3 regions of the Bradyrhizobium sp. McL0615 genome follow, and region 2 is predicted to be linked to each of the others. Evidence: predicted binding sites of a transcription regulator. Region 2 holds the regulator's gene; each other region holds the start of a gene.

Region 1 (10,613 bases), 3.6 Mb from region 2:
AGCCAAACGTGACTTCCTGCAATGGCGGCTCGGGCTGCGGCCGGGCCTGCATCATCTGCTCGCGTAGCTTGACCAGACCGTCGAGGCGGTCGGACTCCAGCGCCGGCGCTTCGTACGGTTGCTTGAGCGAGGCGACCTCGGCCGGACGCAAGGCGCGTTGGTGGACCGCTACCAGGATTAGCGTACCTATCGCCGCACCGGTGAAGATGACCCTGAAGGCGAGCATGGCAGCGAGCTTTCCATGCGCAACGGGGCGACAACATGGCGAGATCACGACCGAACCCGAATCACGTGTCAGCCAAGCGTCGGAAGCGGACTTAAGCGGGCCGCTGCCCATGTCCGCCTTGGGTCGTTCGCGCCGGTTTGACCGGATCACGGCGACTTCCGGTCTACTCCGGTGAACGGACATTCTCAGGACAGGCGGGCATGTCTCAAAGGTGCCAAGGCGACCTGACCAATATTATCCGCTTATTTGCAAGGCTGACGTCAGCCAAGAATCTTTGGCGCAGCAGAGCGTCACTGCAGGCTCCGCTTCCAGTAACCGGTGCCGAGTTTGCCGGTGATCACCGCTGCCGTATCGCGGATTTCGTAGGAGCCGCCATCGTCGTAACCGGTGAGCCCCCTGTTTGCGTGGATCGACCAGTGGCCGTTGACGGCGGCGATGGTGCCTTCATGCGCAGGCGCTGCGCGCGGTCCTTCGGCGCGGAATTTGTAAGTGCCGTCACCCATGATGCGCCAGATCCAGCGCGACGTCCCGCGATCACTCATGATTTCCCAAGTCCCGACCAACGCTGGATCGATTGCGAGAGAAGAAGGCGCAGGTGCTACCCTCGATGGCGCACTCGCGTCTGCTGGCGTAGCATTCGCCTGGTTTGTGGGCACCTGGTCGGCTGACGACGGCTGGCCCGCAAGATAGATCGCCCTGCGCGAGAGCGAGCCGTAGACGAAGGGCTGCTGTTCGTTCCTGGTCACCTCCATGACGTCGTCGCGGACGTTGCGAAGCATGAAGGTGACCTCAAGCCCCGGCGTTTCGATATTGTGCAGGAGCGCCGCGGTAAACGGGCTGTTTCGCCCGTCTCCGTCGAGAGCGGTAGTGCCGTCTCGAGCGGCATAAGCGACCAGCACGTTGCCGACCGGCTCGATGCGGCTCAGGCCGGCGCCGATTACCGCTCGCAGGGCCAGCGACCGGGACATCTTCGCAACGAATGGATTGTTGCGGCAGGCGTCGAGTATAACAAGGCCGAGGCTCGTGGTGTTCGACACCTGCAAAATCACGCTGCGGAGGCTGACGGCTTCGTTCGCTGCGTCGGTGTCCTTCTTCAATTCCGCATCAACCGGGATCAACCAGTTTTCGCCGCTGATTTCCATGCCGTGACCGGCAAAGAATACTGCCGCCATATCGGCGCCCGCCGCGTCGCGCCCGAGCGCGATAAGGCCTCGCCGCATCTGGTCAAAGGAGGCGTTGGTGAGAAGGGTCACGGCGAAGCCGAGACGATTTAGCGCCGCGGCGATATCAGCTCCATCATTAGCTGGATTGGGCAGCGTCGGTACGTTCCTGTACGTGCTGTTACCGATCACCAACGCCACGCGCTTGCCGTCAGCCAAGGCGGGCGAGACAGCGAAGCCGGTAAGCGCCGCGAAAACGCCCAATCCCAGAATAAATCCGCGTCGGTTCATGCTGGCCCCGGTTCGCACCTAGTGGCATCATTTTCTACAGCAACCGCAGCGCAGCAGCTACGGGATTGGCCACTGCAACGCACAAACTCGATGGGCGAATGTCTCCCACGGGGCAAGCTCGGGAGTGCCGCCGATGGCCTGATCCTATGCTCCTGGTCACTAGGCTCAGCCTCATTCCAGCCGCCGATTGCCGCGCCAAGTTTGGCGTCTTGTTACAATCGAGCAACCCTATATATAATTGGCGCCTTTCGTTGGAGGGCCTGCCAATGCCACTGACCTCGAGTTCGCGCACCGAACGGTTCAAGCAGGGAAAGGCGCTTCGCCACACGGCACCGCGTGAAGCGCATGCGGACCTGAAGGGATCGTTTTCGCGCAATGCCGTTGCGCTCCTCGCCGAGAGCGATCGGGATCGGGTCCCGGAGCTCGTCCCGGAACGCTACGCGCGGATGTCGCTCAACCCGTTCGCATTCCTGCGCGGGGCCGCCGCCGTCATGGCGGCAGATCTTGCCGCCCAGCCGATGGCTGGAATTCCGGTGCAGGCGGGCGGCGACAGCCATTTGATGAACTTCGGCGCGTTCGTCACGCCCGAGAATAACATCCTTTTCGACGTCAACGATTTCGACGAGACGCTGCCCGATGTAGATTTCACCGTCGACCTCAAGCGTCTTGCAGCCAGCGTCGCGGTCGCGGCACTGGGCTCAGGCGTGCCGAAAAAGCAGGCCCGGGCTTTGGCGGCTGCGACCGTCAAAGCCTATCGGTCGCATATGGCCGCACTGGCTAAACTCTCTCCACTGGAGATATGGCACAGCCGGATCGACCTCGAACACGAGATCGACCAGATCGGCAACGCGAGCCTGCGACGCAAGTTGGTCGGCGTGATCGCCAAGGCGCGTGGTGAGGGCCTGTCAAAGGATGACAATTTTCCGCATCTCGTCAGCGGCGACAATTCGAGGATCGTCGACAAGCCACCGACCATCTTCCATTTGGATCCCAAAGCCGATGCACGACACAGGCTTGGCGTCCAACAACTGCTCGCCGCGTATCGCAAGGGCCTCAATCCGGATCGACTGCAGCTGCTCGATCGCTTCACGTTGAAGGATCTGGCATTCAAGGCGGTAGGCGTCGGTTCCGTCGGGACCTTCTGCTGCGTGGGCCTGTTTTTGACCAGCGACAACGAACCGCTGTTCCTCCAGATTAAGCAAGCGCAGAATTCCGTGCTGGAGCGTCTTGGCGGCAAGCTTGGGTACAAAGGGCACCAAGGCCGCCGCGTTGTACATGGCCAGCAGATGATGCAGGCCGCCAGCGATATCTTCCTCGGCTACACGCAGGATGAGGATTCCGGACGCCAGTTCTACGTCAGGACCCTGAAGAACCGCAGGCTGGGCGGCGTCAGCGAAATCACCGAAGGGGCGGCATTCCCGGATTACGCCCGGCTATGCGGCCGTACCCTCGCACGCGCCCACGCGCGATCAGGCGATCCGGCCGCGATTACCGGCTACTGCGGCAAGAGCGAGGTGCTGGACGATGCGATCGCTTCCTTCGCGATGGCCTATGCCAAACAAACTATCCTCGATCACGCCGCTCTTGTGAAGGCAAAGGGCCCCGCGACATCGGCCAAGACGACCACGGTCAGGCCCGCAAAGGCTGCCTAGATGGCAAGCCGGCGGTAGCCGATCTTGCTGAATTTCGCTGTGAAAGTCCCATGTCGGAGGCATTCGCGTCGGTTTGGCCGGAGCACGGCGACTTCCGATCAACCCCGACAGCAGACGTGGCAGTACGGCCTCTGCATGTTTGCTTGTGTCACTGGAACGCCGCCGTTTTCGGCGTTACTTCCGCACGATCGAGCCGGCTCGGCCGACCAGCCGCGCCAGTTGCTTGAAGCGGCTGCCGACGCGGTCGGCGACGAGATCGACCATACGGTGTTCGAACACCAGCATCAGCTTGCGGCCGCGGCTGCGGAAATGCGTCGCGGGCAAGACGCCGGTACGCGCCGCCGAAATCAAATGGGCGACGCGGAACGCCGCGCCGAGAAGGCGGGCGCGTTCATCCATGGCCGGCGGCACCAGTTCGCGGATCCGCGTCGGCGGTTCGTTTTCTTCGCTGAGGCCGGCGTAGCGATAGAACACCGACAGCGCGACGAAGGCGCGGCCCTGGTGGCTGATCGAGCCGAAATTGCCGTTGGTGATCAGGCTCAGCGTTTCCTCGCCGCGGTGGTCGGGATGCACGCGCCAGCCGACATCGGACAGCAGGCAGGCGGCGTGGCGCAGGCGGCGGTCTTCCTCGGTCTCGCGCAGTTTTACGACGCGCACCAGCCGATCGGTCCAGGCCACCAGTTCCTCGGCGTGACGCGCCGAGCGTGACAGCAACCCGTTGAGGGTCTGCGCCGCGCATATGAAGCCGTCCTTGGCGCGCTCCTGCGGCGGCAGCATCTCATAGAGCAGACCTTCGCGGACACCGAAGGTCGAAAACACGATCGTCTTCGGGCGGCCGACGCGGATGATGTATTCGAGCACCAGCGCGGCATAGGTCAGAAGCGGACGCCGGGCATCGGCGACCACTTCGATATCGGCGAGCATGTTGGCGGCCGCCAGCCGGCGCAAGCGTCGGGCGAAATCGAGCGCGTCGGCGGCCGGCAACTCATAGCCATGCATCACCCGCAGCGGATAGCCGCTCTGGACGATGTGGATACGCGCCAGCGCACGCCAGGTGCCGCCGACCGCGTAGAAGGTGCGGCCACTGCCGGCCTTGAGCTGGGCCACGTCGGACAGATTGGTGCTGACAATGCGTTCGGCGCGCTTCAGCGATTTGTGCGACAGATCCTGCAGCGCCAGGCTTCCGAGCGGCAGCGTGACGCCGCTGCTGACGCGGTTGCGATGCACGTCGATCAGTTCAAGCGAACCTCCGCCGAGATCGCCGACAATGCCGTCGGGATTGTGGATGCCGGAGACGACGCCGAGCGCGGAAAGTTTTGCTTCGCGCGGTCCAGAGAGGATTTCAATGTCCGCGCCGCAGATGCGCTCGGCCTTGGCGATGAAGTCGGGGCCGTTCTTGGCGTCGCGGCAGGCGGCGGTGGCGATGGCGAAAACACGCCCGACCTGCTGGATGCGACACAGCGCCCGGAACCGCCGCAGCGCCGTCAGCGCCTTGGCAACAGCGTCCTCGGCCAAAAGGCCAGTGCTCTGCACCTCGCGGCCGAGCCCGCACAGCGCCTTCTCGTTGAAGATGGTGACGAGGCTGCGCGCCATCGTCTCATAGACGACGAGACGAACCGAGTTCGAGCCGATGTCGATGACGGCGACGCTGGAAGCGCGCTTGCGCGGTCGCTTCACAGCCGGAATTCCTTATGATGATGGCGGACGTTCGTTACGGCGCGTGAGGCGGCGCGGCGAAGATTCCTTGAGAGACTTTCCACGGCCAGACAGACTCGGATTCGTCATGAAATAGTTGTGCAGGTTGAACGGCTCTTCGCCTTTCGCGGCCTTCATACGCGTTGAGGACCCGTCCGGCAATAACTGCCAGCTCTGCTCGGTATCCTTCAGATTCGCGACCATGATCTGTTCGAGAACCTGCTGATGTACCGTGGGATTTTGCAACGGACAGAGGATTTCGACGCGGCGGTCCAGGTTCCGCGGCATCATGTCGGCCGACGAGATATACACAGCCGCCTTCGGGCCGGGCAGGCCTTGCCCCATACCAAAGCAGTAGATGCGGCCGTGCTCCAGGAAGCGGCCGATGATGGATTTGACCCGGATGTTCTCGGACAGGCCCGGAATGCCCGGCCGCAGACAGCAGATGCCGCGCACCACCAGTTCGATCGAGACGCCGGCCTGCGAGGCCTCGTACAGCGCGTCGATGACATCGGGGTCGACCAGTGAATTCATCTTCATCCAGATCACGCCCGGCTTGCCGTGCCTGCTGTGATTGGCCTCGCCCTTGATGTGTTCAATGATGCGCTTGCGCAGCGTCAGCGGCGACACCGCCATCCGCTCGATGTCGCTCGGCTCGGCATAGCCGGTGATGTAGTTGAACACCCGCGCCGCATCGCGGCCGATGATCGGGTCCGAGGTAAAGTAGGACAGATCAGTATAGATGCGCGCGGTGACCGGATGATAATTGCCGGTGCCGGTGTGGACATAGGTCGTGAGATTGCCGCCCTCGCGCCGCACCACCATCGACAGCTTGGCGTGGGTCTTCAGTTCGAGAAAGCCATACACGACCTGAACGCCGGCGCGTTCGAGGTCGCGCGCCCAGCGGATATTGGCTTCCTCGTCGAACCGCGCCTTCAACTCGATCAGCGCGGTCACCGATTTGCCGGCTTCCGCAGCCTCGGCGAGCGTGCGCACGATCGGCGAATTATTCGAGGTACGGTAGAGTGTCTGCTTGATGGCGACGACATCGGGATCGCGGGCCGCCTGCTGCAGAAACTGTACGACGACGTCGAAGGATTCGTAGGGGTGATGGACGATGAGGTCCTTTTGCCGGATCGCGGCGAAGATGTCGCCGCCGTGGTCGCGCACCCGTTCGGGATGGCGCGGCACGTAGGGCGTGAATTCGAGGTCGGGCCGGTCGAGCCGCGTCAGTTGTGAGAGTTCGTTCATCGCCAGCACGCCGTCGACCAGAAACACCTCGTCGTCGGCGGCGGAAAGCGCCTGCTGCACGAAACCGCGCAGCGCTTCAGGCATCTTGGCTTCCATCTCGAGGCGGATCACCGAACCGCGGCGGCGACGCTTCAGTGCGCTCTCGAACAGGCGGACCAGATCTTCGGCTTCTTCTTCGATTTCGAGTTCGGAGTCGCGGATGATGCGGAAGGCGCCCTGGCCCTTGACGGTGTAGCCGGGGAACAGGCGGCCGATGAACAGGCCGGTGGCCTGCTCCAGCGGGATCAGGTGCACCGCGCCGTCCTTGCCCGCGGGCATGCGGATGAAGCGGTCGATCTTGCCGGGCATGCGGATCAGCGCATTCATCGGCTTGCCGTCGGACACCCGCGCCAACTGCAGCGCGATGGTGAAGCCGAGGCTCGGGATGAACGGGAACGGATGCGCCGGATCGATCGCCAGCGGCGTCAGCAGCGGGAAGATGTTGCGGAGGAAATGATCCTCGAGCCAGCCGCGCTCCGCCTTGGTGAAGTCGTGGCCGTCGACAAGGGTGATACCCGTCTCCGACAGGGTGGCGCGCAGATCGCGCCAGATCGCCTGCTGGTCGGAGGCGAGTTCCGAAACCGTCTTGTTGATGAGGGTGAGCTGCTCGGACGGCGTCATGCCGTCAGGGCTACGCTCGGCGATGCCTTCGCGGACCTGTGCCTTGATACCGGCGACGCGGACCATGAAGAACTCATCAAGGTTATTGGCGGAAATCGACAGGAATCGTACCCGTTCCAGCACGGGATGGCCCGGATTGACCGATTCCTCGAGCACCCGGCGGTTGAAGTGCAGCCAGGATAGTTCCCGATTGATGAATCGTTCCGGGCTCGTGGCAATCGCGGGAGGAGCCTCGGCAATTGGTTCTTTTTCTTTTATTTCAATAACTTGTGCCGATTCCATAAGGCTTTGGTCCATCTTCGGGAGGCGCGGGGCTAGTTTAGGGGGATGCGGCCCACAGCATGTGATACGCCGATGACGTTTCAATGACATTGATGTTCCGCCTCAGGCCGCCGTCAAGGCCGCAGGAGCACGGACAGGCCGATCAGGCGTTGCGCAGCACTTCCACGGCCAGCGCCCGGGTCACCGGCCGGCCGAGCCGCAGCGCCTCGGTATCCAGCAGGTCCACCGCCTGGCGGGCGGCGGCATAGGAGCGCTCGATCCGGGTAACGAGGTAGCTCACGACCGTCTCGTCGATGCTCAATTGGCGGTCCGCGCAGAACTTGATGATCAGGCCGCGAAACAGCAAGTCGTCGGGCGGCAATAGCGGTACGACGGGGGCGGCGCGCAGCCGCGACCTGAGATCGCGCAACTCGACCTCGAACGCCACGGGCGGAACGCGCCCCGTGATCAGGACGAAGGCCTCATCCTCGCGCGCGAGGTTCAGGAGGTGAAACATCGCGCGTTCGTCGAAGTCGGCCGGTCGCAGGTCTTCGACCACCAGCGCACCGGTAGCGAGCGCGCCGGGGACGGTAGTGGGGGTGAGCGCATGCGCCGATATCGAGCGCGCGCCGGCCTGCTCGGCCCAGATCGCGGCGAGATGGCTCTTGCCCGAGCCCTCCGGTCCCACCAGCAGCATGATGCGGTTCGGCCAGTCCGGCCAGCTTTCGATTAGCGAAAGCGCGGCTTCATTGGCCGGCCCTTCCAGGAAATTGTCGCGGGTCAGGCTCTCCGCATGCGGCAGCGCAAAGGCAAGCTGACGAGGTTGAACGCGAACTGCCACGCAAATCTCCAGGCCGGGATCTTACAGCCTTCATAGCGTTTTCAAGCGAAGTGGGCACCGGTTTCGCGTGAAGAAAACGCGTCAAAAAACAAGGACGGTTAGCGCGCGTCGATCGTGCTCATGTGCCGCACCCACTCGACGAGATAGAGCGAGACGGAAACCAAAGTAAAGACCGTAACAAAACCCATCAGGATCACGTCATAGGGCGTCGGCTTGAAATTGAACCCGAGCGAACCCAGCACCAGCGCCGCGAACGCCACCTGCGCCACCGTGTTGAGCTTCGACACCATCAGCGGCTTCATCGGAATTGGCTTGTCGAACAGCCACGACACGATCACGGCCGTGACGATCATGATGTCGCGCGACACTACCAGGATGACGAGCCAGCGCGGAACCGCGCCCCAGATGCCAAGCGCCACGAAGATCGACACCAGCAGCGCCTTGTCGGCGAGCGGGTCGAGCAGGGCGCCCAGTTCGCTCGCCATGTTGAACCGCTTGGCGAGAAAGCCGTCGACGGCGTCGCTGACGCCGGCAATGACGAAGATCGCGAAGGCGATCTCCATCTGGCTGGAAACGATCGCCCACACGATGACCGGCACCAGAATGATGCGCCCCAGCGTAATGATATTTGGAATACTCAACTCGGTCGCTTCCCGGCTCCCGGCCCAAATCCGGCCCCTGGCGGGTTCTGCCGGTTCTTATCTACATAGTATATGCGCCAAGCGCTTGCGAGCCATTGCAGGATCGCGGAATTCCTCGTAACCAGCCGTCATCATACTGGAATTTGGGCATGATCGACCGCAAAAACGGGCTCACTTACGCGGATTCGGGCGTCGATATCGATGCGGGCAACCGCCTGGTCGATCTCATCAAGCCGATGGTCCGCGCCACCGCCCGGGCCGGCGCCGACGCCGAAATCGGCGGATTCGGCGGCCTGTTCGACCTCAAGGCGGCGGGTTTCAAGGACCCGATTCTGGTGGCGGCGACCGATGGGGTCGGCACCAAGGTCAAGATCGCGATCGAGACCGGCCTGCATGGCGGCATCGGCATCGACCTGGTAGCGATGTCGGTCAACGACCTCGTGGTGCAGGGCGCGGAACCGCTGTTCTTCCTCGACTATTTTGCCTGCGGCAAGCTCGACCCGGAAACGGCTGCGGCCATTGTGGCCGGCGTCGCAGAGGGGTGCCGGGAATCCGGTTGCGCCCTGATCGGCGGCGAGACCGCCGAAATGCCGGGGCTCTACAAGGACGGCGATTACGACCTCGGGGGCTTTGCGGTGGGAGCCGCCGAGCGCGGCACGCTGCTGCCGAGCGGCGATATCGCCGTGGGCGACGCCGTGATCGGATTGGCCTCGTCGGGCGTGCACTCCAACGGTTTTTCGCTGGTCCGCAAGATCGTGGAAAACTCCGGTCTCGGCTTCGATGCCCCGGCCCCGTTCTCGCCGGTCATGACGCTGGGCGGCGCGCTGCTGGCGCCGACGCGGCTCTATGTCAAATCCTGCCTGCGCGCGATCCGCGAGACCGGCGCCGTCAAGGGCCTCGCCCACATCACCGGCGGCGGCTTCACCGACAACATTCCGCGCGTGCTGCCAAAGCATCTCGGCGTCGGCATCGATCTGGCGCGGCTGCCGGTGCTGCCGGTATTCAAGTGGCTGGCGGAGCAGGGCGGCATCGCCGAGCTCGAATTGTTGCGCACCTTCAACTGCGGCATCGGCATGATCGCGATCGTCAAGCCGGATGCGATCGAGCAGGTGACGGAAATTTTGACCGCAAGTGGCGAAACCGTCGCCCTGCTCGGCGAAGTGATCCCGGCTGCGGGTGAACATCGCGTGGTCTACAACGGTCACCTCGATCTTTCGCAATGAAGCGCCGTGTCGCCATCCTGATCTCGGGGCGCGGATCCAACATGGCCGCGCTGATCGATGCGGCGAAGGCCCCAGAGTTTCCGGCCGAGATCGTCGCCGTCATTTCCAACCGGGCCGATGCGGCCGGGCTCGCGAAGGCAGAAGCGAGCGGCATTGCGACTGTCGTCATCGAGAGCAAGCCGTTCGGCAAGGATCGCGCCGGCTTCGAGGCCGTCCTGCAGCGGGCGCTGGATGAAAACAAGGTCGAGCTGATCTGTCTCGGCGGGTTCATGCGGCTGTTCACCGCCGAATTCGTGCAGCGCTGGTACGGCAAGATGCTCAACATCCATCCCTCGCTGCTGCCGTCCTTTCCGGGCCTCGATCCGCACGGCCAGGCGTTGCAGGCCGGGGTCAAGATCTCGGGCGCGACCGTGCACTTCGTGATCCCCGAAACCGACGCCGGCCCAATCATCATGCAGGGTGCGGTCATGGTGGCCGATGACGACACGGCCGAGACGCTGTCGCAGCGCATTCTCGGCATCGAGCATCGTATCTACCCGGAGGCGCTGCGGCTGCTTGCTAGCGGCAAGCTTCGCCTCGAAGGCGACATCTGCAGGATCGACGGCGGCACCGATCGCGACGGCACCCTGATTTCGCCGCGGACGATCTGATATTATGCTCGTATGCGCGACGGGGCGCGATACAAGCGCTCCGCAAAATCCATTGAGGTTCC
Region 2 (10,613 bases):
CGTGATCGGGGTCGGCATCGGCGCGCCGCTCGGCCTGTTCGCCGGCACGTATCTGGCCGAATACGGTAAGCACGACAAGCTCACCTCGGTGATCCGCTTCATCAACGATATCCTGTTGAGCGCGCCGTCGATCATCATCGGCCTGTTTATCTACGGCGCCATCGTGGTGCCGATGGGCGGCTTCTCGGCCTTCGCCGGCTGCCTGGCGCTCGCCGTGATCGTGATCCCCGTGGTGGTCCGCACCACCGAGGACATGCTGGGACTGGTGCCCAATCCGCTGCGCGAGGCCGCCTCCGCTCTCGGGCTGCCGCGCTCGCTGGTGATCCGGCGGATCGCCTATCGCGCCGCCCGCTCGGGCCTGATCACCGGCGTGCTGCTGGCGACCGCCCGCGTCGCCGGCGAGACTGCGCCGCTGTTGTTCACCGCGCTGTCGAACCAGTTCTTCAGCCTGAACCTGACCAAGACGATGGCGAACCTTCCCGTCACCATCAACAACTTCGTGCAGAGCCCCTATGTCTACTGGAAGCAGCTCGCCTGGAGCGGGGCGCTGCTGATCACGCTCACCGTACTTGCCCTGAATATTGGCGCGCGCATTCTCGGCGCCGAGAGGACATCCAAATGACCGAACTCTCCGTATCAGTGAGTACCGCGAGCGGGCCCGTTCCGCAGGTGGCGCTGCCCGAGGCCGCACCGAAGGTGACCGCCCGCGGCCTGAACTTTTACTATGGCGAGCACCATGCGCTGAAGAACATCAACCTGACGCTCGGCACCAACCGCGTCACCGCCTTCATCGGCCCGTCCGGCTGCGGCAAGTCCACGCTGCTGCGGATCTTCAACCGGATGTACGACCTCTATCCCGGCCAGAAGGCGACCGGCCAGTTGATGCTCGACCAGACCAACATCCTCGACCCCAAGCTCGACCTCAATCTGCTGCGGGCCCGCGTCGGCATGGTGTTCCAGAAGCCGACGCCGTTCCCGATGACGATCTACGAAAACATCGCCTTCGGCATCCGGCTCTATGAGAAGATCTCCAAGTCGGAGATGGACGGCCGGGTCGAGAAGGCGCTGCGCGGTGGCGCGCTGTGGAACGAGGTCAAGGACAAGCTGAACGCAAGCGGGCTGTCGCTGTCCGGCGGCCAGCAGCAGCGGCTCTGCATCGCGCGCACGGTTGCGGTGCGGCCCGAGGTGATTTTGTTCGACGAGCCCTGCTCGGCGCTGGACCCGATCTCGACCGCCAAGGTCGAGGAACTGATCCAGGAGCTGGCGGAGGATTACACCATCGCCATCGTCACCCATAACATGCAGCAGGCGGCCCGCGTCTCGGACAAGACCGCCTTCATGTATCTCGGCGAGCTGATAGAGTTCGACGACACCAACAAGATTTTCACCTCGCCGAGCGATCGACGTACCCAAGATTACATCACCGGCCGGTTCGGTTGAGGAGATAACACATGGCTTCTGAACACACCGCCAAGGCATTCGACAGCGACCTCCAGGAATTGACCCGTCTCGTCGCCGAGATGGGCGGCCTGGCTGAGCGCATGATCACCGAATCCGTCGACGCGCTGGTCCGTCGCGACGTCGCTCTCGGCAAGCGCGTCGTCGCGTCTGACGTCGAGATCGACCGGCTGCAGCATCTGATCGAGGAGCGCGCGGTGCTGACTATCGCGCGCCGCCAGCCGATGGCGATCGACCTGCGCGAGATCGTCGGCGCCATGCGGGTCGCCACCGATCTGGAGCGGATCGGCGACCTCGCCAAGAACATGGGCAAGCGCGTCGCAGCACTGGAAAACGATTTCCAGCCGCTGAAGCTGATGCGCGGCCTCGAACACATGACCGACCTGGTGCAGTCGCAGGTCAAGTCGGTGCTGGACGCCTATGCAGCGCACGATCTGCCGGCGGCGATGGCGGTCTGGAAGGGCGACGAGGAAGTCGACGCCATCTGCACCTCGCTGTTCCGCGAGCTCCTGACCTATATGATGGAAGACCCGCGCAACATCTCGTTCTGCATCCATTTGATGTTCTGCGCCAAGAACATCGAACGGATCGGCGACCATGCCACCAATATCGCCGAGACCGTGTTCTACATGATCGAGGGCCAGCAGATGCTCGACAAGCGCCCGAAGGGCGACATGACGAATTTTGCCACGACCGTACCGAATAGCTGAGGGATAGAAGATGAGCGCGCGCATTATGGTGGTCGAGGACGAGGAAGCGCTGACCACGCTGTTGCGCTACAACCTCGACGCCGAAGGTTATGATGTCGAAACCGTCGCGCGCGGCGACGATGCGGATACCCGGTTGAAGGAACGGGTGCCCGATCTCGTCGTGCTGGACTGGATGCTGCCCGGTCTGTCAGGCATCGAACTCTGCCGGCGCCTGCGCGCCCGGCCGGAGACCAAGCAATTGCCGATCATCATGCTGACCGCGCGCGGCGAGGAGAGCGAGCGGGTGCGGGGGCTGGCGACCGGCGCCGACGATTACATCGTCAAACCGTTCTCGGTGCCGGAACTGCTGGCGCGGGTGAAGGGCCTGTTGCGGCGCGCGAGCCCGGAGCGGCTCGCCACCGTGCTGACCTATGGCGACATCGAACTGGATCGCGAGAAACGCCGCGTCGCGCGTTCGGGCCGCCAGATCGATCTCGGCCCGACCGAGTATCGCCTGCTGGAGTTTTTCCTGGAGCATCCCGGCCGCGTCTTCAGCCGCGAGCAATTGCTCGACAGCGTCTGGGGCCGCGACATCTATATCGACGAGCGCACCGTCGACGTCCATATCGGCCGCCTGCGCAAACTGCTCAACCCCGGCCGCGAGCAGGACCCGATCCGCACCGTGCGCGGCGCCGGCTACGCGCTGGATGACCGGTTTGCGAAGGTGGAGCCGTAAGGCTTCAGCGTTCGCAACCGCCGTCGTCCCTGCGAACGCAGGGACCCATACCCACAAATCTCGATTGTTGAAAAACGCTGGAGCTCCAGCGAAGCATAACCACTGACATCGGTGGTTATGGGTCCCTGCGTTCGCAGGGACGACAAACCATTTGGTTCGTAGCCCGGGTTGCGCTGCGCTCCATCCGGGCTCGATAAATCGCAACTTACCGCGTCGGCTTCGGCTGCTGCCTGCGCCGGTCGGAGGCCGGCTGATACGCCACGCGCGAGTGATGCGCGCAATAGGGCAGGCCCGCGAGCGCCTTGCCGCCGCAGAAGAAGAATTCCGGGCTCGAGGGATCGCCGACCGGCCAGTGGCAGGTGGCTTCGTTCAGTTCGAGCAGCGACAGCCGCTGGCTCATCGGCACCACGTTGTCGAAGGCGATCGGATCCGGCTCCATCTCGACCTCGAAAGCGTGCGCCAGCGCGGTGTTGCCGCGCGATACCGGGCGCGATACCCGCATCATCTGCTGCGCCGGGCGCGCCTTGCGCTGCCGCGGGGCGGCCGAGGAGGGGCTCTTGGCGCGGCCGGACAGGCCCAGCCGGTGCACTTTGCCGATCACAGCGTTTCGCGTCACATTTCCGAGTTCCGCGGCGATCTGGCTGGCCGACAATCCGGCTTCCCAGAGCTTTTTCAGCTGTTCGACGCGATCGTCGGACCAGGTCAATACCGTCATCGCATTCTTCCCTTCGCATCGCGCCGGCCAATCAGGGGCAGCACTGGCGACGTCATTCGTCTCAAAAATCCCTGCGGTCAGAATCCCTTAGCCCTCGCCGGGCGCGAAAGCCGCGCCCGAACGTGTACGCTGTACAAAATGGACTCTTGGGATCAGATCCGCCGCACGAGATGTCGTACCCGACAGCCCAAAAGCTACAATATGGCGGGACTCGGGCGCAAGAGTCCGCGCCGATGCGTCCACATGTTCCGGCATCTCTGCATTGCAGTGCGTGTTTTGCACCACACCGCAATCCTACGGAATTAACCTTTCTTGCGCCGCAGGAAGGCCCGCTTTCAGTGCTGGAAACACAGCCTTGTGGCGTGTTGACAGCGACCGCCGCCCACATAGAATACCTCCTACGTGCCGCCCTTAAGAGGCGGCACGTTTCGTTTTCGCAAGACCGGCTGCTGCCGCGTTCGCGCTCACGCTCGCATGCTCCGCGGCCGGTCAAAACCTTCAGTGATTGCCATGACCCAAAGCGCCACGTCGCATCTGCTCCCCGTCTTCGCCAGGGTCGATCTCGGCTTCGAGCGCGGCGAGGGCTGCTGGCTGACCGCCACCAATGGCGATCGCTATCTCGACTTCACCTCGGGCGTTGCGGTGAACGCGCTGGGGCACTGCCATCCGTACCTGATCGCGGCGCTGCAGGAGCAGGCGACAAAGCTCTGGCACATGTCGAACCTGTTCAAGAGCCCGGACGGCGAAAAGCTTGCCGCGCGGCTCTGCGAGCAGAGCTTTGCCGACATGGTTTTCTTCTGCAATTCCGGCGCCGAGGCGATGGAAGGCGTGATCAAGGTGGTGCGCCGCTACCAATTCTCCAAGGGCCATCCCGAGCGCTATCGCATCATCACCTTCGAGGGCGCCTTCCACGGCCGCACCCTGGGCACGCTCGCCGCGACCGGTTCCGCCAAATATCTCGAAGGCTTTGGCCCGCCGATGGACGGCTTTGACCAGGTGCCGCACGGCGATCTCGAAGCGGTGAAGAAGGCGATCGGGCCGCACACCGCGGGCATCCTGATCGAGCCGGTGCAGGGCGAGGGCGGCGTGCGCTCGGCGCCGCAGTCCTTCTTCAAGGCGCTGCGCCAGCTCTGCGACGAGCACGGCCTGCTGTTGGCGTTCGACGAGGTGCAGACCGGCATGGGCCGCACCGGCGATCTCTTCGCCTACAAGCGCGTCGGCGTGACGCCGGATGTGATGTCGCTGGCGAAAGCGCTCGGCGGCGGCTTTCCGATCGGCGCGGTGCTGGCCACTGCGGACGCAGCTTCGGGCATGACGCCCGGCTCGCACGGCTCGACCTTCGGCGGCAATCCGTTGGCGATCGCGGCGGCCAATGCCGTGCTCGACGTGATGCTGAAGCCCGGCTTCTTCGATCACGTGCAGAAGATGTCGCTTTTGATCAAACAGAAACTGGCCTTCGTGGTCGACCGCTATCCCACCGTGCTCTCGGAAGTGCGCGGCGAGGGGCTTTTGGTCGGCGTCAAGGCCGTAGTGCCCTCCGGCGATCTCGTCAACGCGCTGCGCGGCGAGAAATTGCTCACCGTCGGCGCCGGCGACAATGTGGTGCGGTTCCTGGCACCGTTGATCGTGACCGAGGCCGAGATCGACGAGTCGGTTCAGATGCTTGAGCGCGCCTGCATCGCGCTGTCGGGCAATCAGTTGAAGAAGGCGGCGGGGTGATGAGCAAATCCGTCCGTCACTTCCTCGATATAAACGAATTGCCGCCGAAGGAGTTGCGCAACATGCTGGCGCTGGGCGCCGACATGAAGGCCAAGCTCAAGGCGCACGAGAAGGCCGGCAAGCCGCTCGAAGGCAAGACGCTGGCGATGATCTTCGAACGTCCCTCGACGCGCACGCGGGTGTCGTTCGATGTCGGCATGCGCCAGCTTGGCGGTGAGGCCATCATGCTGACGGGCGCGGAAATGCAGCTCGGCCGCGGCGAGACCATCGCCGACACCGCCCGCGTGTTGTCGCGCTATGTCGATGCGATCATGATCCGCATCCTCAACCACGATGCGCTGCTGGAATTGGCCGCGCACGCCACCGTGCCTGTGATCAACGGGCTGACGCGGCGCTCGCATCCCTGCCAGGTGATGGCCGACCTGATGACCTTCGAGGAGCATCGCGGGCCGATCGAGGGCAAGACCGTGGCCTGGACCGGCGACGACAACAACGTGCTGGCCTCGTGGGCGCACGCGGCGGAGCGTTTCAAGTTCCAGCTCAATGTCGCAACCCCGCCGCAACTCGCGCCGAACAAGGCGATGAAGGACTGGATCAAGGCGACGCAGGCGCCCATCGTGCTCGGCAACGATCCCGAAGCCGCGGTCCGCGGCGTCGACTGCGTCGTCACCGATACGTGGGTGTCGATGGGCGACAAGGACGGCGAGCACCGCCACAACGTGCTCAAGCCCTATCAGGTCAATGAGAAGCTGATGTCGCTGGCCAAGCCGGACGCGATCTTCATGCACTGCCTGCCCGCCCACCGCGGCGAGGAGGTCACCGATGAGGTGATCGACGGCCCGCAATCGGTGGTGTTCGACGAAGCCGAAAACCGCCTGCACGCGCAAAAGGGCATTTTGGCCTGGTGTTTTAACGAAGTGGCGTAGCATTTTCGTCGTCGTCGCTGCGGTAGCGTTCACCGTCGTCCCTGCGAACGCAGGGACCCATACCGCGTGATCTCGCGATTTTCGCTGTGTGTTAGACGTCGTTCGTAACAATGGAGGCCGGTGGCTATGGGTCCCTGCGTTCGCAGGGACGACTCGTGGAGGTGGTTTCGTCCTCTTCAACCCCCTTCAATTTTCCCTCTTAGCCCCCAGATAAAGCGCCATGGATTCACAATCAGACCCGAAAATCACGACCGAGGCGCCCATTCGCGCGCCGTCGTCCGTTCCCGTCGATGACGCGGCGCTGCCGTTCGAGGTCGCCGAACTCGACCTGCGCGGCCGGCTGACCCGGCTCGGCCCCGCGCTCGACGACATCCTGACCAAGCACGATTATCCCGCGCCCGTCGGCAAGCTGCTCGGCGAGGCGATCGTGCTGGCGACGCTGCTCGGCTCGGCCTTGAAATTCGACGGCCGCTTCATCCTGCAGACCCAGACCGACGGTCCGGTGTCTTTCCTGATCGTGGATTTCCAGTTGCCCGACCGGCTGCGCGCCTATGCGCGCTATGACGCGAAGCGGCTGAAGGACGGCCAGGATTCAGGCGCCCTGCTCGGCAAGGGCCATCTCGCGATGACCATCGACCAGGGCGCGGACATGAGCCGCTATCAGGGCCTGGTGGCGCTCGACGGCGGCAACCTGGAAGACGCCGCCCATGAATATTTCCTGCGCTCCGAGCAGATCCCGACCCGCGTGCGGCTTGCGGTCGGCGAGGAATGGCGCGGTGGCGACGGCAGCGGTCCGAAGCACCGCTGGCGCGCCGGCGGCATGCTGCTGCAGTTCCTGCCCAAGGCGCCGGAGCGGGCGCGGCAGGCCGACCTGCATCCCGGTGATGCGCCCGATGGCGCGGTGACGCATTCCGTTGCCGAGGATGACGCCTGGGTCGAGGGCCAGTCGCTGATCGGCACCGTCGAGGATGTCGAGCTGATCGATCCCGACCTGTCGGGCGAGCGTTTGCTGTACCGGCTGTTTCACGAACGCGGCGTGCGCGTCTTCTCGCCGCTGCCGCTGCGCGCGCAATGCTCGTGTTCGCGTGATGCGGTGTCGGCCATGCTGAAAACTTTTGCTGCAAAAGACCGCGCCGAGATGGTCAAGGATGGCAAGGTGGTGGTGACCTGCGAGTTCTGCTCCTCGGTCTACCAGTTCACCCCGCACGAAGCGGGCGTGGAGGAGTAGAGCTGCAGTCGTAGGGTGGGCAAAGCGCAGCGTGCCCACCATTCAGGACGCGTTTGTTGAAAGATGGTGGGGACGGCGCAGCGCACCTTTGCCCACGCTGCTAGGCGTTCCTAGCTCAACAGCGTACGGGTCTGGTTGGCCGCATCATAGATCTCGATCTGGAGCATCGGATAAGCCGACTTCAGTTTCCGGCCCGCCGTTTCGGCGGCCTCGGCGGTGTCAAACTCCGACTTGAAATGGCCGTCGACAACCGTCACGAAGCCCTCGGTCGGCGGCCGGTCGGCTCGTATCGCTTTTTTCGGTTCGGGTTCGTCAATAGTGAGAACGGGTTTTTTCATCATGGGTTCTTTCGGGTTCGTTGTGTCGGTTTGATCTGGGAGGCGCGGCTGGCCATCCCGAGCGGATGCAAGCAACGATTTTGCTTCCGCAATACCTGATACGGGCTTATGCCGCCGCCGAAGTCAGAGAAGCCATCGGCACGTCGAATGCGTAGACGAACCCGGTCGGCGCATAGGTCAGCCGCACGTCGCCCCGGAGTTGCCTGCCGAGCGTTTCGATCAGCCGCGTGCCGAAGCTGCGCTTTTCGGGCGGGCGGACTGTCGCGCCATTCCTCTCGGTCCATGTCAGGTGCAGGCGCTGCGCCTGTTGATCCAGCGTCCAGTTGATGTCGACGCGCCCTTGCGGGACCGACAGGGCGCCAAACTTCGTGGTGTTGGTGCAAAGCTCGTTGAGCGTCATCGCGATAGCGATGACGGCGCCCGACATCATCCGGATATCGGGTCCCGAAATCGAGAATTTCGGCTCGTCGGGATTATCGAAGGCTTCGGTAGCGCTGCGGACAATCGTGCCGAGGTCCGCGCTGCTCCATCTTGCCTGCAAAAGGAGGTCGTGCGCCCGCCCGAGTGCGAGCAGCCGGCCCTCGATGGCGTCTTGTGCGTGCTCAATGCCCGGCAGGCCGCGCAGACTTTGCGAGACGATGGCGCCGACGGTTGCAAGCGTATTCTTGATGCGGTGGTGCAGCTCCTCGAGGATCAGCTTCTGCAGCTTGTCGGACGCCTCGCGCTCCCTGGCATCGATGCCGGCCGTGGCCAGCAAACTCCGTGCATTGATCTCGGCCTGCGCCAGCAGAAGCCGCAGGCTGACGTTCTCTTCCGCGAGATCGTCCTGTTGCTGTGCTGCGCTGCTTGCGAGACGCGGGTCCGTTCGGAGATCGGCTTCAGACATCACCGATTGTATCATCATAGGCTGGGTACCGCACTGATCTTCGGTGGCTGGGTTTTTGCCGCAATCACGCGCTTTGAGCCGTATTTGGTGTGAAAAGGCTGGCGTCTCAGGCGTGGCCGATCATGTCGCGCATTTCAGCTATCACTTCCACGGCATCGAGCGGCTTGCCGAGAAACCTGCTAAGGGGCGGAAGATCGAGGTCCGGCAGCTTCAATTGCCCCGATACCACGATGATTTTGATCGCCGGCCAGCGCAAATGCACGGCATGGGCAAGGCCAACGCCGTCCATTTGGCCAGGCATCTGGATATCGGTGCACATCAGCGCGACGTCGGATCGGGATTCCAGGATGGCGACGGCTTCGGCGGCGTCCAGCGCCTCGAGTGGCGTGTATCCGGCGTCTTCCACCATGTCGACCGCGCGCATACGGAGTATCATCTCGTCCTCGACAATGAGAACGACGGCGGGAATGCATGAATGATCAAGTACCATCATAGGGGCACTCGCGGGGAACGACGATCGACTTGAATAGGGGTCCATCTGGGACAAGCATCTCGCGGCCCATATGATCCCGTCGGCCTGACAATGATCAAATAAAGTCGCCGCCAACGGAAAGGGCCGCGACCGTCATGCTTCCGGTGCGTCGCGCTTGCCGCAGAGCATCTCGTGAATTCTGGCGGCATTTCGAAAGACCGTTGCCTTGTTGATCGCCTCGATGCGCTCGTCTCCCGGCGGCATCTCTTTTGCCTCGTCTAGCGCGGCCGCTGCTCTGGCATCCAGATTGTGCGCCAGCGACGATTGGGATTGCTTGATTGGAGACAGGCCGTCCTGCGGCGTAACCGCGCTACGCGCGATCACCATTGAATAACCATCGCAGCGGCGACCAGCAGCACAAGAAAGATTGGCATCAATACCGGAGGCGTCAGCCACTCACGAAGATCGAATGCGGGGAGTTTTGACATATGACCGCCCTTTTTTTCGAGGCGGGAGCTCAACGCTCTCAGTCACCGATAACAGCCCGGGGCGCGCGGTGATGTCTCATGTATAGCGACTATCTGCCGAATAGCGAGGAGAATCGCAGTTTGTTTTCTGTGAGCTGCTTGGCAGGCTTGTAATGCGCCACCAAGTAGCCACTTGCAAAGGCAGCGCATCGTATTGCTTCAGCATCGCCCTTACGGCAGCGCGAAGCTTGGCCACGCCAAATCTCGTCAGCGACATTGACCAACCGCACATCGCTTCGATGTGCGCGTCCGCGATACCGTTGAACAAGGCCTCGGTACAGGCCGTACGAAAGCCGGTGAGACGCGCGGTTTGTCGGCTGATAAACTGATCGGTGGCAGTCCATGATTGCGTTTCCAAACCACAGTCGCTCATACGACCAGACCCGGCGCGCCGTGCGGTTCTGGGGGCACGACAGCGCGCTGGAGGCGACCTTCTTCATAGACGAGGGCGCATTGAGGCGAATTCAGCCTGATGCCTACTCCGACGAGTCCGGTTTCCTGGACGCGTTCGATCGCAACCGTGACGTGATATGCGCGGCGGCTGCGAAGGTTTACGTCCGTGGAGGCCGTGGCTCTTACGATCTGGTTGCCGCAGATTTTCGAACATGAATGTTTGATCTGATCAGCGAGACGACGTGGCAGACCGGGCGGGCGCTCCGTTAGTCGCGAACAGAAACTGCAAGCGCTCAACCCCTGGAGGACGCCATGGATATAAGTTCAGTGCCGCCGCTCGTTGCCTGCGGAGCATTTTTCGCTCTCTCGTTCGCTACGATCGCGGCCTTTTGGTTCGCGGAACGGCTGCGGGGAGCAAGCGCCCCTCGCTTGTAAAGCCGGCCAGGTTGAGCCGGCTCGATGTCGGCTGACCGCCCGCGCCGAGCGATTTAAGCTCGCACGCGAAAAAAGCCGCGGAGTAATCCGC
Region 3 (10,613 bases), 2.3 Mb from region 2:
TCCTCGACCTCGTCGAGCGCCTGCGCCACACGATCGGCAATGCCGTCCATGGTGTTGGCGACATGTTCGACGATGGTCTCCAAGAGCGCGGCCGCGCTTTCGATGCGATGGCCGGCCTCGAGCGCACGGCGGGTGGCGTCGACCGCGCACAGTGCATGATGCCGGCCACTGACCAGGATCTGCTCGGTCATCACGAAGCGGAGATACCCGGTGTCCTCGGTGGCATCGGCGACGTCGCGCAGCAGATCCGAGATCACGCCGTAGACGCAGTCATCGACGGTGTGGAGCTGCTGGTAATTGTCCTTTGCCAGCAACAGCGCACGCGCCTGCGTCGGAACGTCGAGATTGGCAGGCGTCAGCCACTGCAGCGCGCGGGCATCGGCCAGATTGAAATGCAGCCAGAGCAGCCCGTCATGGGAAAACGGGATCGGCCGGTCGATCGGGAGCGCTTCCGGAACGCCGTCCGAATGGATGCGAAACGCCCAGACGAGGCCGGCGATCGGGGCCGACACGAGCGGCGAGCGCGCCACGTCGCTGTCGGCGATGGCATCGGCAACTGACGTATCAACTCGCATCGCACACCGCAGTACTTTGTCGTACGCCAGAAATCACGGGTACGTTCACCAGAGCGAAAATCAGCTTCGAGGCAGTCCTTCGAGCCCGCCGGATTCTCAATAAGGTCCTATAGGATTACATCCCGGTTACAGGAATGTGTCACCCGTCCTATTCCGCGGCTTGTGCCAGGTCTTCGTCCTGCTTGTTGTAATCATAGACCACGCGGCCATAGGGCAGCGTCAGATCGGCGAGAAAATGATGCGCGCCGACGACGCGCCGGACCGGAAAATCGGCCACCGGCGCGTTGACGTGAGGCACGAGGTGAAGCCGGCCCGGGCCGATCCATGACCCCTTGACCACGATATCGGTCAGGTTGATCGCGACCAGCTGGCAGACTTCCGCGCGGCCATCGACACCGGGGATCAGCTTGAGATTGATCTGGGTCTTCGACAGGGTGGCGCGCGTGATCTCGCCGTTCCCCGCCATCGCTTCATGCTTGTAGCCCATGGTCCCCATGGCGACGAGCTGGCCGGCATATTCGAGGGTGCCGGTCAGCGTATCCTTGACCACCTCGAGCTTCGGGTGCGCATATTTCTTCGGAAAACCCCAGATCTCGCGGCCCGCGGCAATCGGCGGATCATCGTCGAGATACATCTGGGAGACGAAATTGACCTCTTCGCCATTGAGCCGGGCAGGGATCACCAGGCCGGATTCGGTGTAGCTGCCGAAGCCGGAGCTATCAGGCATCTTGATCCACTCGTAGTGCACGACGGGCTGATCGATCGGCTCCAGCGGCTCGGGCAGGCCGGCGCGGATCAGGTCGGGATCGGTCTCGTAGCTGATGACCAGGAATTCCCGGTTGACGAAGCGATACGGTCCCGCCGGATAACTCGGACCGGCCATCGGCATCGACGGAAGCTTGAGCACGTCTGCCTTGCGCATCGAAAATCCCCTTAACTAGTGAGCGGTCCAGCCGCCGTCGACCGGCAGCGTGGTCCCCGTGATCGATCGGGCGTGGTCGGTGCAGAGAAAGTTCACCAGTGCCGACAGCTCTTCCACGGTGACGAAGCGCTTGGTCGGCTGGGCTGCGAGCAGAACGTCGGAAATCACCTGCTGTTCGGTGATGCCGCGCGCCTTGGCCTGTTCGGGGATCTGCTTCTCCACCAGTGGCGTCATGACATAGCCGGGGCAGACCGCATTGACGGTGATGCCATGTTCGGCAAGTTCGAGCGCGGCGGTCTTGGTCAGGCCGGCAATACCGTGCTTGGCGGCGACGTAGGCCGACTTGAAGGGTGAGGCGACCAGCGCGTGCGCCGAGGCGATGTTGACGATCCGGCCCCAGGACTTCTTCTTCATCCCGGGCACCGCAAGCCGCGTGGTATGGAATGCGCTGGAGAGGTTGATGGCGAGGATCGCATTCCATTTCTCGACCGGGAATTCCTCGATCGGGGCGACGTACTGGATCCCGGCATTGTTGACCAGAATGTCTACGCCGCCGAACGCATTCTCAGCCTGCGCGATCATGCCGGTGATTTCAGCGTCGTCGGCCATGTTGGCCCCGCTATAGAGCACCTTGATGTTATGACCGTTGGCGAGGTCGCCGCGAATGGCCTCGATCTCTCCGGCGTCGCCGAACCCGTTCAGCATGACGTTCGCGCCGCTGGCGGCGAGGCCGCGCGCAATGCCAAGACCAATTCCGCTGGTCGAACCGGTCACGATGGCTGATTTTCCCGATAACATGGCAATGGCTCTTCGGATGAGAATGAATGCGCACGAGGCCACGCGATTGCAGATGCCTCGCCGGCCGCAATGCGCAATTGCTAGTGACCATCGACGACAGCGATGTGAGAAATTTTCTTCAGACGTGTGACAGCGGCAGACGCGCGTGAGCGCGACGACCAGCATTGTCATACCGGTGTCACCGCTGCCCTGAATTCTGCTAGCGATCGTTGATTTCGTTTCTCATGAGGTATTGCCATGGACGCGCGCACACCACATTCAGCCAGCTCCATCGCGCCAAGCTGGCGCCCGGATCGCTGCGACCGGATCGCGCTGGTGCTGCAGGGCGGCGGGGCGCTAGGCGCCTACCAGGTCGGTGTCTACCAGGCGCTGCACGAAGCCGGCATCGAGCCGGATTGGGTGTGCGGGGTGTCGATCGGCGCGATCAATTCGGCGATCATCGCGGGCAATCCGCGCGAGCAGCGTCTGGAGCGACTGCAAATCTTCTGGGAGCGCATCACAGCGCGCAAGGTCTGGCACTACACGCCGGATGGTGACGTCTACCGCAAGGCCCGCAACCTGACGAGCACGTTCCTGACGACCACGCTGGGGCAGCCCGGCTTCTTCAAGCCGCACGACGTCAGTCCGTGGTTCAGCCCCGCCGGTGCCAAGACCGCGACCAGCTATTACGACACCGGTCCGTTGCGCGAAACACTGCTCGAACTGGTCGACTTCGATCTCATCAATTCGCGCAAGGTTCATTTCGCGGTCGGCGCCGTGAATGTACTGAGCGGCAATTTCCTGTACTTCGACAACAAGAACGAGGTGATCGGCCCCGAACACGTGATGGCGAGCGGGGCGTTGCCGCCGGCGCTGCCGATGGTCAAGATCGGCACCGATCACTTCTGGGATGGCGGCATCGTTTCCAACACCCCTCTGCAGCATCTGCTGGACCAGGAGGACAAGATGAATTCGCTGGTGTTTCAGGTCGACCTGTTCAGCGCCCGCGGCGCCTTGCCCCGCGATATCCAGGAGGTGTTGGCGAGGCACAAGGACATCGTTTATTCGTCCCGCACGCGGCACAATACCGATGTCTACAAGCAGATGAACAATCTGAAGACCGATCTGCACAAGGCGCTGCAAAAAGTTCCGGAGGACCGGCTCAGCGAGCATGAGCGCTCATTGCGGGACCGTCTCGCCGACCTACCCGAAATCACCATTCTGCAGATGATCTATCAGCAGAAAGCCTATGAGGGCGATTCCAAGGACCATGAATTCTCGGCCACGTCGATGCGCGAGCATTGGCAAAGCGGGCTGGAAGATACAAGGCGGACGCTGAAGCGACGGGATTGGCTGGCCTTGCCCGAACAAGGCATGGGCATCGTGGTCCACGACGTGCACCGCGAGCGCGACTACTGAAATCGCGCGACGCTGCGGGGCGGCGCGCTCAGTAGCGCGCCGGCACGTACAATTCGGGCGGTATCGGTCCGCGGCTATATTCGGGGTTGCGAACCCGCGCCGGCAGAACGACCGGGTCGTGGCTGATTTCCTGGTAGGGAATTTGTTCGAGCAGGTGCGCGATGCAGTTCAGCCGCGCCTTCTTCTTGTCGACGGCCTCGACCACATGCCAGGGAGCTTCCGGAATGTGGGTGTGCTCCAGCATCGCTTCCTTGGCCTTGGTGTATTGCTCCCAGCGGGTGCGCGCTTCCACGTCCATCGGGCTGAGCTTCCACTGCTTGAGAGGATCGTGGATCCGCATGGTGAAGCGCAAATGCTGCTCTTCGTCGGTAATGGAGAACCAGTACTTGATCAGAATGATTCCGGAGCGCACCAGCATGCGCTCGAATTCCGGCACCGAGCGGAAGAATTCGTTGACATCGTCTTCGGCGCAAAATCCCATCACGCGCTCGACGCCGGCGCGGTTGTACCAGCTGCGATCGAACAGCACGATCTCGCCGCCGGCCGGCAGGTGCGAAACGTAACGCTGGAAATACCATTGCGTGCGCTCGCGCTCGTTCGGCGCCGGCAGCGCCGCGACGCGGCAAACCCGCGGATTGAGCCTCTGGGTGATGCGCTTGATGACGCCGCCCTTGCCGGCGGAATCGCGGCCCTCAAAAATCACCACCACTTTCAGCTTGTGGTGCTGCACCCATGTCTGCAATTTTACCAGTTCGCCCTGCAGGCGGAATAATTCCGTGAAGTAGACGCGCCGGTCGACGGTCTCTTTTGCGGTATGGTCGGAGAATTCGTTGGTCAGCGCATCGAGGCGATCGTCGTCGATTTCAAGCTCCAGTTCCTCATCGAAACTGTCGAGCATTTCCGCGTGGATGCGATCGTGGATTGATGTGGTCATAGGTGGCTCCGGCTGCGGACCTGTTGGGTCGCGTGGCGTGAATGCGAATATCGGACGGCGGAATCGGGACACGGCACCTTGCAGAAAGCAGAAGGCCGGAGTTTGGCTCCGGCCTTCCGCTACCCGTCGAGGCTGCCCGCATGGCAGCGACCCTGCCGCACCGCCGATACTCAGAACAGATTCGAGAACAGCACGTAGAGGCCTGCCGACAGGCAGATCGCGGCCGGCAGCGTCAGCACCCATGCCATCAGGAGATTGCGGATGGTTGCCATCTGCAGGCCGGAACCGTTGGCCGCCATGGTGCCGGCGACGCCGGATGACAGCACATGTGTTGTGGAAACCGGCAGGCCGAAAATGTCGGCGGCGCCGATCGTGGCGGCGGCGACCAGTTCGGCGGACGCGCCTTGCGCGTAGGTCAGATGCGTCTTGCCGATCTTCTCGCCGACGGTGACGACAATGCGCTTCCAGCCGATCATGGTGCCCAGCCCAAGCGCGATCGCTACCGCGATCTTGACCCAGAGCGGGATGAATTTGGTGGCTGAGTCGAGCGAGCCTTTGTAGGCCTTGAGGGTGTCGACCTCTTCCTTGCTCAGGTCGCTTTCCTTGTCCTTCATCAGGAAGCGGATCGCTTCGGAAGTCAGGTACATGTCGTTGCGGGTGTTGCCGACGGCTTCCGCCGGCACCTTGTTCAGCGAGCCGTATTTCTGGACCTGCTCGCCGACGTCCTTCACCAGCACGGCCAGCGAGGGAAAGGTGCCTTCGCTGATCTGGCGGGTGGCGACGTATTGCGTCACCGCGGGCCGCGGGTCGCCGATGATGCTGTGGCCGGCGCCTTTGGCGGCGACCACCTTGGAGGCGGCTTGCGAGATCGTCTGGAACTGCGCCACCTGGGATTCCGGCAGCGCGCGGTTCAGCGCGTAGGCGGTCGGCACCGTGCCGATCAGGATCAGCATGATCAGGCCCATGCCCTTCTGACCGTCGTTGGAGCCGTGCGCGAAGCTGACGCCAGTGCAGGTCGCGATCAGGATGCCGCGGATCCACAACGGGGGCGGCTTGTTGCCTTCAGGCGCGGCATACAGGGCGGGATTGCGCACGATGAACTTCAGCACCAGCAGCAGGACCGCAGCCATGATGAACCCGAACAGCGGCGACAGCAAAAGCGCGTAACCGATCTCGGTTGCCTTGGTCCAGTCGACACCCGAGGTGCCGTCGCGGCCGCGCATCAGCGCGTTGGCAATGCCGACGCCGATGATCGAGCCGATCAGCGTGTGCGAAGAGGATGCCGGCAGGCCGAAATACCAGGTGCCGAGGTTCCAGATGATGGCCGCAATCAGCAGCGCGAACACCATCGCGAAGCCGGCGCTGCTGCCGACCTGCAGGATCAATTCCACCGGCAACAGCGAGACGATGCCGAAGGCGACCGCGCCCGAGGACAGCAGCACGCCGAGGAAATTGAAGAAGCCCGACCACATCACGGCGAATTCCGCCGGCAGCGAATGGGTGTAGATCACGGTCGCGACCGCGTTGGCGGTATCGTGGAAACCGTTGACGAATTCAAATCCAAGCGCGATCAGCAGCGCCACGAACAGCAGGAGATAGGGCAGCCAGGCGGTGACCCGCATGCCGGTCGCGTCGATGTCGGCGTAGATGCTGTAGGCGACGTATAGCAGCCCGGCGGCGAGGATGCCGAAGAACAGGATCATGGTCAGGGGGTTGAACCCCTTGTCGAGGTTCGGCCGCGAGGCCGGTTGGATAGGCGCCGCCTCGTCGCCCATCGATGGATTGAGTGCAATATCGGTCATTCTGACCCCCCGTCGTCATATGCTTGAGAAGACGGCATCTTTGACCGAGGGACTTGAAGGTTAGATGACAGGCGCAGGTGTTGCGCCGGCCGGTCGGATCGCGCGATCACGCGCAGCAATGCGCGTCGGCCTTGGCCGTTCGGGTACTTCCTGTTGGAATCGTTGGGGCTTTGCGGGCGCGATGCTGTCGATTGCTGGCGCGCCGTCACGTGTCATGCGGTAACCGGGCAGCAAGAAAGTGGGTCGCGCGCTGCACGGCGCCGGGGCTGAAGGGGGACCGCGCAGCGCGTCGACCGTATGGGAGCATCATGGCGTGACCAGACGTCCCCACATTCCCTTGAGAATGCGGTTGTGTACTCCATCAATTAATGGTTGCAAATGCGATTGTCAATTTCCCCGTTATATCTCAACAGAAATTGCGGTTGCCGGATTGGCGGGCTTCAGGCCGCCTGTTCTGATTTTCGCAGCAGGTCGGCGGCGATCTTGAGGTCTTGAACGAAGCGCTGATATTCCCGTGCCTTGGCATCGGCGTCGGGCAATCGCAACAGATAGGACGGATGCACGGTCACCAGCGCCCGGGTTCCATCATCGAGATCGATCAGGTGTCCGCGGTTCTTGTTGATCGGTGTGATCTTTCCCAACACGCTTTGCGCCGCGGTGGCGCCCATGGCTACCACCAGCTCGGGTTTGATCGCGGCCAGTTCGCGTTCGTACCATGGCCGGCACGCCTTGATCTCCGGCGTGTTGGGCTTCTGGTGCAGGCGGATTTTTCCGCGCGGCACGAACTTGAAATGCTTCACCGCATTGGTGACGTAGACCGTACGGCGGTCGATCCCGGCTTCTTCCAGCGCGCGGTCGAGCATCTGCCCCGCGGGCCCGACGAACGGTTTTCCGGCGAGGTCTTCCTTGTCGCCCGGCTGCTCGCCGACCAGCATGATCCGCGCGGTTGGCGGGCCTTCGCCGAACACGGTCTGGGTGGCATCCTTGTAGAGGGGGCAGGCGCGGCAATCGGCGGCTTCCTCGCGCAGGGTTTCGATATCGTCGCCGGCGTGCTTGCGAGCCATTTCGCTTCTCTTGTCGTCTCTCTTGGGCGGTTCCAGCCGCTTCTGCGCCTTGTGCGGTTCGGTCGCCGCATTCGCGATCATCGCGCTTGCGGTACGTCCGGCACCTTCGATCAGGGGTTTAATCAACGAGGCCTCCGGCAGGTTCCGCCAATACTTCTTCGGCATCTCGTTCCGCATCGCCGCCACCTTCAGCCGTGCCGGGTTGAAGATTGAGGCGTAGTAGCGCCGCCAGGTTTCCTCCAGGCGGTCCGCGGTAGGGGCTTCGGATTTGCCGACACCGGGCGTGATCGAGACGGCATGGCCGTCCCAATGCGCGCAGGCATCCGGCGTCAGGATCGACCAGGGCATGTCGGCGAAGCGGCGCGCGAAGAAGGGCGCGGCCAGTTCGACGATGTGATGCTCCGGCTCGAACCAGGCCACGAAGTGCGATTTCTGCTCGCGACCGACTTCGCGGAAGCGGACAAAGGCATGCATCTTGTGCTCGTCGCGGCGCACCGCCTTGGCCATCGCGGCGATCTCGGCCACGTCAGGATCGGTTGCGATATCAAGCAGATCGTGGTGAGTTCGCAACCGCCACAGCAGGCGGTAGAGCAGGGCGAACCGCTCGGGGTTGCGGTGCAGGATCGCGACTTCTGCCTGTTCGACGAATTTGGCAGGTACGTTGAAGGTGCCATGTGGCGGCTCGAGCGGCGGGGCCGTCGGCGCGAACAGTTCGGGCGCATCATCAGCCACGCGCCAGTTCACGTCGGAAGGTTTTACATCGTTTAACGCCAGCGCGCGGGCGGCCTTGCGCCAGCCGTTGAAGTCGGTTTCGCTGTCGAGAGTGATGAAATGCATGTCTCTCCTCCTTGGCAATCCATTTTTTCACTTGTTGAGGCATGGATTGCTTCGCTTCGCTCGCAATGACGCTGTGGGGTTAGAATCCAAATCCCAACTGCGTCGCCTTCGGCTTGAACCGCTCCACCAGCCCCGCGCCATCGAGCAGATGCAGCGATGGCCGGTGGTCGCTGAGCACGATGAACGGCAGCGCCTTCTTTTGCGGAATATGCAGCCGCGACAGATCGGCCAGGCGGATCGAGGTCAGGCGACGCGTGGCGATGATGCGGTCGACCGCCTTGGTGCCGAACCCCGGCACCCGCAACAGATCCTCGCGGCTGGCGGTTGCAACATCGAGCGGGAAGCGGTCGCGGTGGCGCAGCGCCCAGGCCAGTTTCGGATCGATGTCGAGCGGCAACATGCCTTTGGCCTCCTCGACGATCTCGCAGGCGTCAAAACCGTAAAACCGCATCAGCCAGTCGGCCTGATAGAGCCGGTGCTCGCGAAGCAGCGGTGGGGGAACAAGCGGCAACGCACGGCTCGCATCCGGGATCGGGCTGAAGGCCGAATAATAGACGCGCTTGAGCCGATAGGAGCCGTAGAGATTGGCGCTGGTGTCGAGGATGGTTTTGTCGCTGGCCGCATCCGCGCCGATGATCATCTGCGTGCTCTGGCCGGCAGGCGCAAAGCGCGGCGGCTTTGTTTTCGTCGCGGTCCTGACGTTCTCCTTTGCTTCGTCGAGCCTCAAGCGCAGCCGGCCCATGGTGCGGCGGATCGCGCGCACGTCCTTTTCCGGCGCGAATTTGGCGAGGCTCTTTTCCTCCGGCATTTCGATGTTGATGGAAAGACGGTCGGCATATTTGCCGGCTTCCGCAATCAACGCGTCATCGGCCTCCGGAATGGTCTTGAGATGGATGTAGCCGCGGAAGTGATGCTCCTCGCGCAGTTTTCGCGCAACACTCACCACCTGCTCCATGGTGTAGTCGGCGCTGCGGATGATGCCGGAGGAGAGAAACAATCCCTCGATGTAGTTGCGGCGATAGAAGTCGATCGTCAGCTTCACCACCTCGTCGACCGTGAAGCGGGCGCGCGGCACGTTCGACGACGTGCGGTTGACGCAATATAAGCAATCGTAATTGCAGGCGTTGGTAAGCAGCACCTTCAGCAACGAGATGCAGCGTCCGTCCGGCGCGTAGGAATGGCAGATGCCCATGCCGGGCGCGGTCGAGCCGAGGCCCTTGCCGTCGCTGGAATCCCGCTTCTCTGTCCCCGAGGAAGCGCAGGAAGCATCGTATTTCGCCGCATCCGCCAGGATTTCCAGCTTACGTTGCACGTCCATCGTTGAATCCCTTTGATTCCGCTCATGAATCGCTCGAGTGATGATCTCGATTGACTCTGCCGGGCCGGTTAGCTTTATATTAGAACATATCATGAACAAATGAGCCAGCCGCGGGTTCACTCGGGAAGAAGCGGTAACGGCAAATTTTCTTAAGGAGCGGGGCATGAGCACCGCACGCACAAGCACGCTTGCGAATTTGCGGGGACGCATCGAACGGCTGGAGTCGCATGGCGATGCGCCTGACCTCAACAAGGTCGCGCTCGGCCATGCGGCAGCGGATGCGATGCTATGCGGCGGTCTCGCGGTCGCAGCGGTGCATGAAGTGTTCGCCGAGGGCCATCAGAGCGCATCAGCCACGGGCTTCATCGCGGGGCTTGCGGGAAGGGTATCACCGCGCCGGCCGCTGGTCTGGGTGCGGCAGGATTTTTCGGAAATCGAATCCGGTGCGCTGTCGCCGAACGGGCTTTGCGAACTGGGCCTCGATCCGCGGCTGCTGGTGACGGTGCGCGCGCCCGACACCGACGCCGCGTTGCGGACCGCCGCCGACGCGCTGGCCTGCGATGCGCTCGGCGCCGTCGTGCTGGAAGTCTGGGGGCAGGCGCGCCAGCTCGATCTCGTCGCCAGCCGCAAACTCACGCTGGCCGCGGCGGCCTCCGGCGTCACCGCGCTGCTCTTGCGGATGGCCGCGGAGCCGCGGCCCTCCACCGCGGAAACAAGATGGATCGTGCGCGCGGCGCATTCGCCGCCGTCAGCGCCGTGGACTGCGTGGGGCGCGCCTGTGTTCGACGCGCAGCTGGTTCGTAACCGTCATGGCCCGGTCGGCCGCTGGATCATGGAATGGAATTGTGATGAGTGCCTCTTCAGCGAACCGGCGGCGCATCCTCAGCCTGTGGCTGCCACGCCTGCCCATCGACCGCATCAAGCGCAAACTTTTGCAGAACGGCGACGCGCTGGATAAAACACCC

Evidence for each region. The regulator PhoB, encoded in region 2, activates phosphate uptake and scavenging genes when phosphate is short. The targets are predictions, from matches to a motif close to TGTCATNNANCTGTCAT.
Region 1: ACPPVP_RS20935 (RNA degradosome polyphosphate kinase) is a predicted target of PhoB. The motif match lies at 7,290-7,306, and genes of this name have one in related genera.
Region 3: ACPPVP_RS14700 (inorganic phosphate transporter) is a predicted target of PhoB. The motif match lies at 6,483-6,499, and genes of this name have one in related genera.

The regions. Positions count from the first base shown of each region.
Region 1 is NZ_CP188254.1:4,436,300-4,446,912, forward strand. It holds gene ACPPVP_RS20915 (transglycosylase) at 1-226, opposite strand, end outside; gene ACPPVP_RS20920 (caspase family protein) at 517-1,677, opposite strand; gene ACPPVP_RS20925 (DUF2252 domain-containing protein) at 1,944-3,329, shown strand; gene ppx (exopolyphosphatase) at 3,504-5,006, opposite strand; gene ACPPVP_RS20935 (RNA degradosome polyphosphate kinase) at 5,019-7,217, opposite strand; gene ACPPVP_RS20940 (chromosomal replication initiator DnaA) at 7,360-8,037, opposite strand; gene ACPPVP_RS20945 (CDP-alcohol phosphatidyltransferase family protein) at 8,136-8,678, opposite strand; gene purM (phosphoribosylformylglycinamidine cyclo-ligase) at 8,828-9,901, shown strand; gene purN (phosphoribosylglycinamide formyltransferase) at 9,898-10,551, shown strand.
Region 2 is NZ_CP188254.1:838,972-849,584, forward strand. It holds gene pstA (phosphate ABC transporter permease PstA) at 1-622, shown strand, start outside; gene pstB (phosphate ABC transporter ATP-binding protein PstB) at 619-1,440, shown strand; gene phoU (phosphate signaling complex protein PhoU) at 1,452-2,168, shown strand; gene phoB (phosphate regulon transcriptional regulator PhoB) at 2,179-2,883, shown strand; gene ACPPVP_RS03875 (GcrA family cell cycle regulator) at 3,089-3,598, opposite strand; gene ACPPVP_RS03880 (aspartate aminotransferase family protein) at 4,109-5,317, shown strand; gene argF (ornithine carbamoyltransferase) at 5,317-6,243, shown strand; gene ACPPVP_RS03890 (Hsp33 family molecular chaperone) at 6,464-7,471, shown strand; gene ACPPVP_RS03895 (hypothetical protein) at 7,582-7,884, opposite strand; gene ACPPVP_RS03900 (sensor histidine kinase) at 7,916-8,695, opposite strand; gene ACPPVP_RS03905 (response regulator) at 8,802-9,185, opposite strand; gene ACPPVP_RS03910 (hypothetical protein) at 9,321-9,623, opposite strand; gene ACPPVP_RS03915 (hypothetical protein) at 9,732-10,067, opposite strand; gene ACPPVP_RS03920 (DUF1488 domain-containing protein) at 10,037-10,303, shown strand.
Region 3 is NZ_CP188254.1:3,101,313-3,111,925, forward strand. It holds gene ACPPVP_RS14675 (transporter) at 1-575, opposite strand, end outside; gene ACPPVP_RS14680 (acetoacetate decarboxylase) at 724-1,497, opposite strand; gene ACPPVP_RS14685 (3-hydroxybutyrate dehydrogenase) at 1,513-2,295, opposite strand; gene ACPPVP_RS14690 (patatin-like phospholipase family protein) at 2,533-3,693, shown strand; gene ppk2 (polyphosphate kinase 2) at 3,722-4,627, opposite strand; gene ACPPVP_RS14700 (inorganic phosphate transporter) at 4,798-6,429, opposite strand; gene ACPPVP_RS14705 (UdgX family uracil-DNA binding protein) at 6,870-8,330, opposite strand; gene ACPPVP_RS14710 (putative DNA modification/repair radical SAM protein) at 8,410-9,648, opposite strand; gene ACPPVP_RS14715 (ImuA family protein) at 9,812-10,606, shown strand; gene ACPPVP_RS14720 (Y-family DNA polymerase) at 10,497-10,613, shown strand, end outside.